One region of the Pantoea sp. SGAir0184 genome, then DNA from elsewhere that is predicted to be linked to it. Evidence: riboswitches for the same ligand, from Rfam matches in the RefSeq annotation. Region 1 holds a riboswitch; each other region holds the start of a gene.
The links. Region 1 has a riboswitch for thiamine pyrophosphate ahead of thiM (hydroxyethylthiazole kinase). Riboswitches for the same ligand answer to the same signal wherever they lie in the genome.
Positions count from the first base shown of each region.

Region 2: another riboswitch for thiamine pyrophosphate. It lies ahead of C1N60_RS21940 (FAD-dependent oxidoreductase); the one in region 1 lies ahead of thiM (hydroxyethylthiazole kinase).
Region 3: another riboswitch for thiamine pyrophosphate. It lies ahead of thiC (phosphomethylpyrimidine synthase ThiC); the one in region 1 lies ahead of thiM (hydroxyethylthiazole kinase).
Region 4: another riboswitch for thiamine pyrophosphate. It lies ahead of thiB (thiamine ABC transporter substrate binding subunit); the one in region 1 lies ahead of thiM (hydroxyethylthiazole kinase).

Region 1 is NZ_CP028050.1:1,579,678-1,583,116, forward strand. Features, by position in the region: gene ahpF (alkyl hydroperoxide reductase subunit F) at 1-832, shown strand, start outside; gene C1N60_RS07305 (hypothetical protein) at 885-1,082, opposite strand; TPP riboswitch at 1,429-1,525, shown strand; gene thiM (hydroxyethylthiazole kinase) at 1,559-2,344, shown strand; gene thiD (bifunctional hydroxymethylpyrimidine kinase/phosphomethylpyrimidine kinase) at 2,341-3,141, shown strand; gene fbaB (class I fructose-bisphosphate aldolase) at 3,288-3,439, shown strand, end outside.
Region 2 is NZ_CP028051.1:394,927-398,365, reverse strand. Features, by position in the region: gene C1N60_RS21955 (HesA/MoeB/ThiF family protein) at 1-55, opposite strand, end outside; gene C1N60_RS21950 (thiazole synthase) at 66-824, opposite strand; gene thiS (sulfur carrier protein ThiS) at 828-1,025, opposite strand; gene C1N60_RS21940 (FAD-dependent oxidoreductase) at 1,009-1,953, opposite strand; TPP riboswitch at 2,080-2,199, opposite strand; gene C1N60_RS21935 (6,7-dimethyl-8-ribityllumazine synthase) at 2,365-2,802, shown strand; gene C1N60_RS21930 (glycine zipper 2TM domain-containing protein) at 2,958-3,167, opposite strand; gene C1N60_RS21925 (pirin family protein) at 3,421-3,439, opposite strand, start outside.
Region 3 is NZ_CP028050.1:3,921,738-3,925,176, forward strand. Features, by position in the region: gene nudC (NAD(+) diphosphatase) at 1-510, opposite strand, end outside; gene C1N60_RS18555 (Rsd/AlgQ family anti-sigma factor) at 599-1,105, shown strand; TPP riboswitch at 1,258-1,358, shown strand; gene thiC (phosphomethylpyrimidine synthase ThiC) at 1,449-3,371, shown strand; gene thiE (thiamine phosphate synthase) at 3,371-3,439, shown strand, end outside.
Region 4 is NZ_CP028050.1:3,497,140-3,500,578, forward strand. Features, by position in the region: gene sgrR (HTH-type transcriptional regulator SgrR) at 1-1,286, shown strand, start outside; TPP riboswitch at 1,357-1,450, shown strand; gene thiB (thiamine ABC transporter substrate binding subunit) at 1,497-2,483, shown strand; gene thiP (thiamine/thiamine pyrophosphate ABC transporter permease ThiP) at 2,459-3,439, shown strand, end outside.

The DNA of each region.
Region 1 (3,439 bases):
CGGCCAGGTGCTGGACACCGTTGACATTGAAAACTACATCTCCGTGCCGAAAACCGAAGGGGCGAAGCTCGCCGGTTCTCTGCGTGCGCACGTTGATGACTATGACGTTGACGTGATCGACACCCAGAGCGCCATCAAGCTGATTCCGGCAGCGAAAGAGGGTGGCCTGCACGCCATCGAAACCGCTTCTGGCGCAGTGCTGAAATCACGCAGCATCATCATTGCTACCGGCGCACGCTGGCGCAACATGGGCGTTCCAGGCGAAGAGCAGTATCGCACCAAAGGTGTTACCTACTGCCCGCACTGTGACGGCCCGCTGTTTAAAGGCAAACGCACGGCGGTGATCGGCGGCGGTAACTCCGGCGTTGAAGCGGCCATCGATCTGGCCGGTATTGTCGAGCACGTTACGCTGCTGGAGTTCGCCAGCGAAATGCGCGCCGATAAAGTGCTGCAGGATAAACTGCGCAGCCTGAAAAACGTCGATGTGATCCTGAACGCGCAGACCACCGAAGTGAAAGGCGACGGCAGTAAAGTTACCGGTCTGACCTACATCGACCGCAATAACCAGACCAGCCACGAACTGGCGCTGAGCGGTATCTTCGTTCAGATTGGTCTGCTGCCCAACACTAACTGGCTGGAAGGCGCGGTAGAGCGCAACCGCATGGGCGAGATTCTGATCGACGCCAAAGGCGAAACCAGCCTGAAAGGCGTATTTGCCGCCGGCGACTGCACCACGGTGCCGTACAAGCAGATCATCATTGCCAGCGGGGAAGGGGCTAAAGCGTCACTGAGCGCGTTTGATTACCTGATCCGCACCAAACCGGCTGAATAAGTTTTGCGATAGCCACGCAAGCGCCCTGCAACCTGTGTTGCGGGGCTTTTTTTTAACCCAGCCAGCGACGCGCCTGTTCATCGCTGATATCGCGATAATAAATTTTATGGATGCGCTCGCCGCAGCGTTTGCATTCGGCTTCGAGGTACGTGGAGTACCGGTAACGGCCGCCGGGGGCAACGGCGCCTTGACGGGAAATGGTGATATTGTGCCAGTGGTGCGCGTGCGGAAGAAAACTGAATAAAGTCATTAGCGATTCCGGGTGAAGGTGAAACAGCGGTCTTCAAATCCGGAAGGGAATTAGGCCGTGTTACGCCGCCGGCCGGTTTGATATTAATCAAGTTGCGCGCTTTCTTTTGTTTATTTCCCGCATACTGCCCCGGCAGATTAAATTAACTATCCTGATGAATTTTAGGGCTTTTGGGAAAATTGATCTCCGTCGAATTGTTTATATTTTCCTGATGATCAAAAAATTATGAAAATTGATGGCGCACGTATTTTTGCTTATCGTTGTCCGGCAAAAAAAAGTGCCCCTGCCGCAGGATTTACAACTTTAAGCTGACCCTTTATGCTGTGAAGGCACGTCTGACACGGACGTGCATGACTCGGGGTGCCCTTCTTTGTGAAGGCTGAGAAATACCCGTAATACCTGATCTGGATAATGCCAGCGTAGGGAAGTCAGATGCCTGACCGCATTCGCCTTCCTGATTGCCGGTTGGGAGCCTTATGACACAGCCTGACCCTCTTTCCCCGGCGCAACTCGCGCACTCTCTGCAACTGCTGCGGCAGCAGGCACCGCTGGTGCACTGTATGACCAACGACGTGGTGCAAACTTTTACCGCCAACGTGCTGCTGGCACTGCAGGCTTCGCCCGCGATGGTGATTGATGGCGATGAAGCGGCGCAGTTTGCCGGTTTTGCCGATGCGCTGCTGATCAACGTCGGTACGTTAACCCGTGAGCGCCGCGATGCGATGCTGGCGGCGGTACAGGCCGCTAACCAGGCCGGCACACCGTGGACGCTCGATCCGGTGGCGGTAGGCGCGCTAACCCTGCGTACGGAATTCTGTCAGCAGCTGCTGAGCCTGCGACCGGCGGCCATTCGCGGCAACGCTTCAGAGATTCTCGCCTTAGCCCACCAGGCCACGGGCGGACGCGGTGTGGATAGCGTGCATCAGGCCGATGCCGCACTGAACGCCGCGCAGCAGCTGGCGCAACGCTGCACGACTATCGTTGCGGTAACCGGCGAAGTCGATTACGTCACCGATGGCCGCCATACGCTGGCGATTCCCGGCGGCAGCCCGCTGATGACGCGCGTGGTCGGCACCGGTTGTGCGCTATCCGCCGTAGTCGCGGCGTGCAGCAGCCTGCCGGGCGAGCGTATCCAGCACGTGGCAGCGGCCTGCCGCTTGATGTCGCTGGCCGGTGAGCAGGCCGCGCGCAGCGTGGCAGGGCCGGGCAGCTTCGTCGCCGCTTTTCTCGATGCGCTGTGGACGCTGGAGGTGGCGGCATGAAACGCATCAATGCATTGACCATTGCCGGCACCGATCCCAGCGGTGGCGCGGGTATCCAGGCGGATCTGAAAGCCTTTTCCGCGCTCGGCGCGTACGGCACCAGCGTGATTACCGCGCTGGTGGCACAGAACACCCGCGGCGTGCAGTCGGTGTATCGCATCGAACCGGCATTTGTTGCGGCGCAGCTCGACTCGGTGCTGAACGACGTGCGCATTGACGCCGCGAAAATCGGTATGCTGGCGGAGACGGCGATCGTCGAGGTGGTGGCAGAGAAGCTGAAACGCGCCAGCCTGCCGTTTGTGGTGCTGGATACGGTGATGATTGCCAAAAGCGGCGATGCGCTGCTGTCGCCCGATGCGGTAGCCAGCATTCGTGAACGGCTGCTGCCGCAGGTATCGCTGATCACGCCCAACCTGCCGGAAGCCGCGGCGCTGCTGGGTTGCCGCATGGCGCAGGACGAGGCGAGTATGCTGCAGCAGGGCGATGCGCTGCTGGAACTGGGCTGCGAAGCGGTGCTGATGAAGGGCGGTCATCTCAGCGATGCGGAAAGCCCGGACTGGCTGATCACCCGCGCCGGCCGCCAGCGCTTTACCGCGCCGCGCGTTAACACCCGTCATACGCACGGCACCGGCTGCACGCTGTCGGCGGCGCTGGCGGCATTGCGACCGCGCCATGCGGACTGGGCGGGCACCGTAGCGGAGGCCAAGGCCTGGCTGCAGCAGGCGCTGCTGCACGCCGATTCGCTTGAGGTCGGCCACGGCATTGGGCCGGTGCATCATTTCCATCAGTGGTGGTAGGGCGTAACGCCAGATTGCCGTTTTTTCACTGCGTATCCGTCTGAAAAATGGAGTCAGCAATTTGCCAGCCTGGCGCGTTTCGGTCCAGGCTGTGGGGGCGAATCGGCAGGTGCCGGTTCTTTTCCAGCCATTTATCAGGAGCGAACATGACGGACATCGTACAGTTATTGGGTAAAGAGGCGGATACGCTTCTTCAACATCGCTGCATGACCATTCCAGCGGACAGCCTTTATTTGCCGGGCGCGGATTATGTCGATCGCGTGATGATTGATAACAATCGTTCTCCTGCGGTACTGCG
Region 2 (3,439 bases), on a different contig from region 1:
GCTGCCCGACGACGCCAATTTCCGGCAGCATCATCTGGCGTTGGTAGCGTTCCATTGCGCGCTCCTTAGTTCAGGTTAGCGAGGCCGAAGATCGGCGTTGAGGCCACGGCCATATCACGCTTCTCCATCAGCCCGGCATCGCGCGCGCCCTGCCCGGCGGCGATCGCCTGGCTGAACGCGCGCGCCATCGCCACCGGATCGCCCGCTTTCGCCACGGCGGTATTGAGCAGGATGGCATCGAAGCCCATCTCCATAGCCTGCGCTGCCTGTGACGGTGCGCCGATGCCGGCATCAATGATCAGTGGAATATCGCTGAACCAGGCTCGCATCGCCCGCAGCCCGTCAATATTTCGCAGTCCCTGGCCGGAGCCGATGGGCGCGCCCCACGGCATCAGCAGTTCACAGCCGGCGGCCAGCAGTTTTTCACCGACAATCAGATCCTCCGTGGTGTAGGGAAACACCTGGAAGCCGTCGGCGCACAGAATGCGTGCCGCTTCGACCAGCGCGAACGGATCGGGCTGCAGCGTGTCGGCATGACCAATCACTTCCAGCTTGATCCACGGCGTGTTAAACAACTCGCGCGCCATGTGCGCGGTGGTGACGGCCTCTTTGACCGTGTGGCAGCCAGCGGTATTGGGCAGCACGCGCACATTCAGGCCCGTCAGCAGCTCGCGAAAAGCCGCGCCCGCCGTGCCTTCGCGGCGCAGGCTGACAGTGATAATTTCACTGCCGGATGCGGCGATCGCCTGCTGCAAAATCGCCGGTGAAGGGTAGCCTGCGGTGCCGAGCAGCAAGCGTGACTGCGGTGTAAAATCGTAAAACATCGCTCAGCCTCCCTGCATCGGTGACAGGACTTCCAGCTGCCAGCCTTCCTGCAACTGCAGGCTGGCATACTGACTTTTCGGCACAAAATCGCCATTGCAGGCGGTGGCAACACAGACCGCATCGATTTGCTGTTCGATCAGCAATTCGCTGAGGCTGCTGGCCTCAGTGCTGATGGTGCGGCCGTTAAGCTGAATATTCATGGCTAACCTCCCCGGACAGGCGCTGCATCAGCTGTTCTGCCATCATTGGTGCCAGCAGAAAACCGTGACGATACATGCCGTTAAGATAAAAAATACCGTTGTGATAGTGGATTTCCGGCAGATTAGCCGGCCATGCCGGACGCAGACCGCTGCCGCTTTCGTTGACGCGCGCTTCCGCCAGCGCCGGGTGCAGGGTGTAGGCCGCGCTGAGCAGTTCCATCATGGCGCGCGCGCTGATAGCGCTGGCATCGTCGCTTTCGATCATGGTGGCGCCGAGCATGAAGTGGCCGTCGCGACGCGGCACCAGATAACAGGGAAAACGCGGATGGAGCAGACGAATCGGCCGGGAAAATGACACCTCATGACTCTGCAGGATCAGCATTTCCCCACGCACCGCGCGCAGGCCGGAGAGCTGCGCTCTGGCATGGATACCGCGACAGTCGATGATCCGGCCCGATGGCTGGCGCGCATCAAAGCGGACGCCGCGCTGCAGCAGTTTGTCACGCAGTTCAGCCAGCGCACGGCGCGGATCGAGATGTGCTTCGCGCGGGAAAAACAGTCCGCGCGCAAACCGGTTTTCCAGCGCCGGTTCAAGCGACGCCGGATCAACCCATTGATGCGCCGTCGTCATGCGCGCGAAGCGGTTTAACTCCGGGTTATCACGCGGCGGTGCCAGCACTAACGTACCCTGATGCACCACGCTGCTGACGCGCGTTTGCCACCATGCCGCAGCATGCTGGCCGAGGGTAATTACGTCGGCTGGCGCGCTTTCAGCTTCACACCACGGCGCCAGCATGCCACCGGCAAACCACGAGGCAGGCTGACGCGCTTCATCATCAATGACCTCGACGGTTTCGCCGCGCTCAGCCAGTAGCGTGGCAACACAAAGCCCGGACACGCCGCTACCGAGCACGCTCCAGCGGCTCATGAATCACGTTCCGGTAAATAATCTGGGAAATTCACATCGGCCTCTCAGTGATAACTGAGACCCGCAGATACAGGTGAAGGGAATCGACGCCAGCGATCGGGCTCGCCTTTGCGCCAGACGGCTTTGCACATGAGCCGTCAGTCTTCCTACGCCAGTATCAACTGGGTCAGGTTCAAAGGGTCGCTAAGCCGCGCAGTGCGCTATTAGCCTCTCAGTCTCTCAGGCGAGACTCCCCCGACGCGTCTATTTGTATTGCAGGCGCTGGCTGGCGTCAAGCAGCACGTTAACTGCGCTGCCCGCGTTGTGGATCAAAATTGCAACATATGGTATACCAGACGGATAGCGGGCAGATGATAAAAAAGACTTTTTTATTATTCACTTATAAATTTTTCAGCTAATCATGGAAGCATTATGAATAAGTTTCGTGTGGCTTTTATTAAAGCAGGATGGCATCAGGCGATCGTGAACAACGCGCTGGTGGGATTTGAGCAGGAACTGACCGAACAAGGCGTCGAAAATACATTAAAAAGCTATGACGTACCCGGCGCGTTTGAAATGCCGCTGCTGGCTAAACGCCTGGCCGAAACCGGCAAATTTGATGCGATTGTCTGCGCCGCGCTGGTGGTCGACGGTGGCATCTATCGCCATGACTTTGTCGCGCAGGCCGTCGTCGATGGCCTGATGAATGTACAGCTCGCCACCAATGTTCCGGTGTTTTCGGTATCACTCACTCCGCACAATTTTCAGCCGGTCGATGCGATTGAAGCGTTTTATACCGAACATTTTATTAAAAAAGGCAAAGAAGCCGCACGCGCCGCTCTGATGATTCATCAGCTACAGATCGATTAATATTTTTTAAGCGGTAGCGGTAATAATTGATGGCCGGATTAAATAAAGAAATTTCTGGCCGATGAATATTTCAACGCGGGGCTATTGACGGCAGGTTATGAAGTGAAATGATTTCGCCAGCATTCCGGCTGGCGAAATCCTGAGTAGCGGTGGAATTAACGGCTGACTTCGTGACCAATCAGGCCGCCGATAGCCGCGCCGCCGAGGGTACCGAAGGTGCTGCCGCCGGTCAGAACGGCGCCGCCTACCGCACCTACACCAGCGCCAATGGCGGTGTTGCGGCCACGATGAGACATGCCACAAGCCGTTACAGAAAAGGCTAAAACCAATACCACTGCGATATTAAAGCTGCGTTTTAAAACCATCAAAATCCTCATTACCATTAATTCTAATGGAATGTAATAGTGTTAACTTTGTTTGTTGTTTAGCCGCCAAATACCTGGCGTAGCGTGCTTATCCTGGAGGCAAATTTAAGGGGCTTTGCATTTTTGTGGAAGGTAAAAATTCCTATTTTATGCCGGACCTGCCAGGTGCTGGTTATTATTCGTACCTTAAGCCAAATAAAAAGGCATGGCGTGAAGGTTCACGCCATGCCTCGATGACTTACCGCGCAATGAATTAACGCTGCGGATGATTA
Region 3 (3,439 bases), 1.9 Mb from region 1:
CGCCTGCTCCAGCGTTTCGCCGACTTCAACAAAACCGGCCAGCACGGTGTAGATGCTGTTGCGATGGCGCGCATGGTTTGCCAGCAGGATCTCCTCACCGCGACGAATCGCCACAATGATGCAGGGGGCGATTTGCGGGTAGTAGCGCTCGCGGCAGTGGCTGCACAGGCAGGCAAATTCGCGCTTGCTGTGCTGCATCTCATGACCGCAATAGCCGCACCAGCGATGCGAACGGTAGAACTCTGCCAGCTGCACGCCGCGCCCGGCGAGCTGAAACAGACCGACATCTTCGTCAATCAGCTGGCGCACCGAGGCCATATTGTCCGGACGCGCTTCGCATACCAGCCAGACGTTTTCGCCCTGCCACTCGCCAATCACTCTGCCGCTGCTGCCGGTCAGGCCAAACTCGCCGGATAAGCCATGCGGCAACTCGCCTTGCGGCAACCAAAGTTTCTGCGCAGAGCTGACAATCCACCAGCCAGCGTCTACGCTTGAGATCTCACGTTGCATCTTAATCGTTGTCCTTAGCGTCAAATGGCACGCTGAAATCCTGATGTTAAGTGTGTAATAAACAACTATAACTCACCTGGAGCCCCGTATGCTTACCCAGTTAGATAACCTGACCGAGCGTGTAGGTGGCGGTAATGAATTAGTCGACTCATGGTTGCGCGCCCGTCGACAGCTGCTCGTCACCTATTACGAGTTAATTGGCATGAAGCCGAACAAAGAAGCGCTGACCGCGCTGGATGAACAGGCGCTGGATGCGTTTTGCCATCGTCTGGTGGACTATCTCTCTACCGGCCACTTCAGCGTTTACGAGCGCATCATCAGCGAGATGTCCGGCGACAGCCCGATGATTGCGGCGGCGCAGATCTATCCGGCGCTGGAAGGCAATACTGAACGTCTGATGCAACTGTATGACAGCCATCTGCAACAGGCCATTAATGACGACAACTGCGTGGATTTCCAGCAGGCGCTGTCAGAAGTGGGCGAAGCGCTGGAGTCACGCTTTACGCTGGAAGACAAACTGATTCAGCTCGCCTGGGATAACCAGCTGGCGCGCCCGCCGGTGGCCAATGACAGCACCATTGCTCGTCCGGCCTGAACCGCTGCAGTTGTAAAAGACTTGTTATTCAGGAAAAGCCCTTTTATGCTGAATGGGCTTTTTTATTGTCTTTTTTAACGACAATACACAATCAAACTTTGCGATATAAGCGCAGCGTGCAACAGTCAGTAAAGTCGCTTATCGCGTAAAACGTAAACTTGTCGGAGTGCCCTTAGGGGCTGAGACCGTTAATTCGGGATCCGCGGAACCTGATCAGGTTAGTACCTGCGAAGGGAACAAGAGTAGATGTGATCAGCACGGTGCAGTCAGGCGCCCGCACCGTTTCTGTTACTCCTTCCGGACTCCGGACAAGCAGCTTCCCCTTGTTTTCAGGAAACTTGCTATGTCTGATGCTAAAACCTCACGTCGTGAACAACGCGCGCAGGCGCAAAAATTTATCGATTCGCTCCAGGGAACCGCCTTCCCTAACTCCAAACGTATCTGGATCAGCGGCAGCCGCGCGGATATCCGCGTCCCGATGCGCGAAATTCAGCTCAGCCCGACGCACACCGGCGGCAGCAAAGATCATCCGCAATACGCAGAAAATGAACCGATACCGGTGTATGACACTGCCGGTGCCTATGGCGATCCCCACGCGACCATTAATGTGCATCAGGGTCTGGCAAAATTACGCGCCGGCTGGATTGCCGAACGCAACGACAGCGAAACCATCAGCGCACTCAGCTCAAGCTACAGTCAGCAGCGGCTGGCAGATGACGGGCTGGATCATCTGCGTTTTGAACACCTGCCGCTGCCGCGCCGTGCCAAAGCGGGTCGCCGCGTCACGCAGCTGCATTATGCGCGTCAGGGCATCATCACGCCGGAGATGGAGTTTATCGCGCTGCGCGAAAACATGGGACGTGAGCGTATCCGCAGTGCAACGCTGTTGCAGCAGCACGCCGGCCACGGCTTTGGTGCGCAGCTGCCAGAGAATATCAGCGCCGAATTCGTACGCGCCGAAGTGGCCAGCGGCCGCGCCATCATTCCTGCCAACATCAATCACCCCGAATCGGAGCCGATGATCATCGGCCGCAATTTTCTGGTGAAGGTCAACGCCAACATCGGCAACTCGGCGGTAAGTTCGTCGATTGAAGAGGAAGTGGAAAAACTGGTGTGGGCCACGCGCTGGGGGGCAGATACCGTGATGGATCTGTCGACCGGCCGCTATATCCATGAAACGCGCGAGTGGATTTTGCGCAACAGTCCGGTGCCGATCGGCACGGTGCCAATCTATCAGGCGCTGGAAAAGGTCAACGGTATTGCAGAAGATCTTAACTGGGACATTTTCCGCGATACCCTGCTGGAACAGGCTGAGCAGGGCGTTGATTACTTCACCATTCACGCGGGCGTGCTGCTGCGCTATGTGCCGATGACCGCACAACGGCTGACCGGCATCGTGTCGCGCGGCGGCTCCATCATGGCGAAGTGGTGCCTGTCACATCATCAGGAAAACTTCCTCTACCAGCATTTCCGCGAAATCTGTGAAATCTGCGCCGCCTATGATGTCGCGCTGTCGCTCGGTGATGGTTTACGTCCCGGCTCGATTCAGGACGCCAACGACGAAGCCCAGTTTGCCGAACTGCGTACCTTAGGCGAGCTGACGCAAATCGCCTGGCAATATGATGTGCAGGTCATGATTGAAGGCCCCGGTCACGTGCCGATGCAGATGATCCGCCGCAATATGACCGAGCAGCTGGAACACTGCCATGAAGCGCCGTTTTATACGCTGGGCCCGCTGACGACCGATATCGCGCCGGGCTACGATCATTTCACCTCCGGGATTGGCGCCGCCATGATCGGCTGGTTTGGCTGCGCGATGCTGTGCTACGTCACGCCGAAAGAGCACCTTGGCCTGCCGAATAAAGAGGATGTTAAGCAGGGGCTGATTACCTACAAGATCGCCGCGCACGCTGCCGATCTGGCTAAAGGCCATCCCGGCGCGCAGATCCGCGACAACGCCATGTCGAAAGCTCGCTTTGAGTTCCGCTGGGAAGATCAGTTTAATCTGGCGCTCGACCCGCATACCGCGCGGGCCTATCACGACGAAACTCTGCCGCAGGAATCCGGCAAAGTGGCCCACTTCTGTTCCATGTGCGGCCCCAAATTCTGTTCAATGAAAATCACCCAGGAAGTGCGCGAATTTGCCGCCCGCCAGCAGGCGGAAGCCCAGCCGATAGCGCTGGGCATGGCGCAAATGTCCGATGCCTTCCGTAGCCGTGGCGGCGAGCTGTATCACGCCGCCGATGCCCTGAAAGAGGAAAAATGATGACTGAAGCCTTCCCTGCCACCGCGCCAAAACTGGGGCTCTATCCGGTTGTCGACAGCGTGTTGTGG
Region 4 (3,439 bases), 1.9 Mb from region 1:
ACTACCGGCCCCTGCCTAACCTGCTGCCCGGCTCGCCGCTGCGCCGTTCAGAAACCCATCTGGCGCGACAGATATTCAGCGGCCTGACGCGTATAAATGAGGAAAAGGGGGAAATCGCCGCCGACATTGCCCATCACTGGCAGCAAACCTCTCCGCTGCACTGGCGCTTCTTCCTGCGGCCGGCAATCCGCTTTCATCATGGTCGCGAGCTGGAGATGGAGGATGTCATCGCCTCGCTGGAGCGGGTGCGCAGCCAGCCGCTGTTTTCGCACATCGACCAACTGCACTCGCCGGCGCCGTGGACGCTGGATATCCATCTCAGCCAGCCGGACTGCTGGCTGCCGTGGCTGCTGGCCAGCGTCAGCGCCATGATTCTGCCGCGTGAGTGGCCGACGCTGCGCCACTTCGCCCGTCAGCCCATTGGCACCGGTCCGTACAGCGTGGTGCGCAATCAGCAAACCCAGCTGAAAATCGCCGCGTTTGATGACTACTTCGGCTACCGCGCGCTGATTGATGATGTCTCGATCTGGGTGCTGCCGGAGATCAGCGATGAGCTGGTCTACGCCGGTGTAAAACTGGAAGGCGAAAACGACGACGAAAAATCGGAAGAGAGTCGCCTCGAAGAGGGCTGCTATTTTCTTTTGTTCGATCAGCGCTCTGAACGCGGGCGCGATGCCGGTTTCCGCCGCTGGGTGAGCGATCTGCTTAACCCTATCGCGCTGCTCAATCATGCCGGCGTCGGCTATCAGCGATACTGGTTCCCGGCTTATGGCCTGCTGCCGCGCTGGCACCATCGGCGCGATATCACCCCAGCCCACAAGCCCGACGGCGTGACCCAGCTGACGCTCAGCTGGTACAGCCACCACGTCGAACACGAGGGCATCGCCAATGCGCTGCGGCCACTGCTGGCGCAGCAGGGCGTTGAGCTGATTACCCGTGAAGTGAGCTACGAAAGCTGGTTCGACGGCGCGGGCGAGAGTGACATCTGGCTGGGCAGCGTCAACTTTACCCTGCCGCTCGACTACGCCCTGTTCGCTCAGCTCTACGAGCTACCGCTGATGCATCACTGTATCCCGCTCGACTGGCAGGCCGACGCCGCGCGCTGGCGAGAGAAAGCGCTGCCGCTGGCGGAGTGGAGCAAACAGCTGGTAAACAGCGACTATCTGCATCCGCTGTTTCATCACTGGCTGCTGCTGGAGGGCCAGCGCAGCATGCGTGGCGTGCGGCTGAACACGCTCGGCTGGTTTGACTTCAAGTCTGCCTGGTTCGCCCCGCCGGAGCTGTAAAAAGGGCAGCATCGGACAACACGACCGGCAGGTGAACCTTTCGCGTTGTCCTGTAAATGTCTAGAATATGTCGTTCTCAACGGGGTGCCGGTTAACTGGCTGAGAGAGACCCGTCGAACCTGATCCGGCTCGTACCGGCGTAGGGATTTGAGATGCTCCGCCCTCAGATCCTTTGCGACGCAACCTTACCTTCTCCTTAAGGAACGCAAAGTGTTAAATAAAGTTCTGCCCCTGTTGCTGCTGATCGCTGCGCCAGCTCTGGCGGCCAAACCCGTCCTCACCGTGTATACCTACGACTCGTTCGCCGCCGACTGGGGCCCCGGTCCGGCAGTGAAAAAAGCCTTTGAGGCCCGCTGCGGCTGTGAGCTGAACTATGTGGCGCTGGAGGATGGCGTATCGCTGCTTAATCGCCTGCGTATGGAAGGAAAGAACAGCAAGGCCGACGTGGTACTGGGGCTGGACAATAACCTGATTCAGGCGGCGGAAAAAACCGGCCTGTTCAGCAAAAGCACGGTGGATACCCGCGGGCTACAACTGCCGGACGGCTGGAACAATGACACTTTTATCCCGTTTGATTACGGCTACTTCGCGTTCGTTTATGACAAAAACAAGCTGAAGAATCCGCCGCACAGCCTGAAGGAGCTGGTCGAAAGCCCGAAAAAATGGCGGGTGATTTATGAAGATCCGCGCACCAGCACGCCGGGACTCGGTCTGCTGCTGTGGATGCAGAAAGTGTACGGCGATGACGCGCCGGCGGCCTGGCAGAAGCTGGCCAGCAAAACCGTGACCGTCACCAAAGGCTGGAGCGAAGCTTATGGTCTGTTCCTCAAAGGCGAAAGCGATCTGGTACTGAGCTACACCACCTCGCCGGCTTATCACCTTATTGAAGAAAAAAAGGATAACTACGCCGCCGCGCCGTTCAGCGAAGGTCACTATCTGCAGGTAGAAGTGGGCGCGCAGCTCGCCAGCAGCAAACAGCCGCAGCTGGCGCAGCAATTCATGCAGTTTATGGTGTCGCCAGCGTTTCAGAGCACCATTCCCACCGGCAACTGGATGTATCCGGTGATCAAAAGCGATTTACCCGCCGGTTATCAGGCGTTACCGGTGCCCGCGAATGCGCTGCAATACACCCCGACAGAGGTGGCCGACCATCGCGCGGCGTGGATTAGCGCGTGGCAGCGCGCCGTCAGCCGCTGATGCCCGGCTGGCTGCTGCCCGGAGCGCTTAGCGCACTGCTATTGTGTGCGGTCGCGCTGCTGGCGCTCGGTGCCCTGCTGCTCGCCGCGCCGGCCACCGACTGGCGCGCGCTGCTCAGCGATAGCTATCTGCACCATGTGCTGGCGTTCTCCTTTGAACAGGCGCTGCTGTCAGCGCTGCTTTCGGTGCTGCCAGCCATTCTGCTGGCCCGCGCGCTCTATCGCCGCCGTTTTACCGGCCGCACCCTGCTGCTGCGCCTGTGCGCCATGACGCTGGTGCTGCCGGTGCTGGTCGCCGTATTCGGTCTGCTGAGCGTCTATGGGCGCAGCGGCTGGCTGGCGCAGCTGTGCGCTGCCGTCGGTATCGACTATCACTTCTCGCCTTACGGCCTGCAGGGCATTTTGCTGGCGCACGTGTTCTTTAATCTGCCGCTGGCGACGCGCATGCTGCTGCAGGCGCTGGAGAGCATTCCCGGCGAGCAGCGCCAGCTGGCGGCGCAGCTCGGTCTGCGCGGCTGGTCGCTGTTTCGCCTGCTGGAGTGGCCGTGGCTGCGGCGTCCGCTGCTGCCAACGGCGGCGCTGATCTTTATGCTGTGCTTCGCCAGTTTTGCCACCGTGCTGGCACTGGGTGGCGGTCCGCAGGCTACCACGCTGGAGCTGGCCATTTATCAGGCACTTAGCTTTGATTACGATCCCGGCCGCGCCGCGCTGCTGGCATTGTTGCAGCTTGGCTGCTGTCTGCTGCTGGTGCTGCTCAGTCAGCGCTTCAGTAAAGCGATTCCGGCCGGTAGCCAGACGGTGCGCGGCTGGCGCGATCCGCAGGATTCCTGGCGCGCACGCGTCGCGGATACGCTGCTGATTACGCTGGCGCTGCTGTTACTGCTGCCACCGCTGGCGGCGGTGCTGGTCGACGGCTTACGCGGCGGCATTGCCGGCGCGCTGCAACAGCCCGCGCTG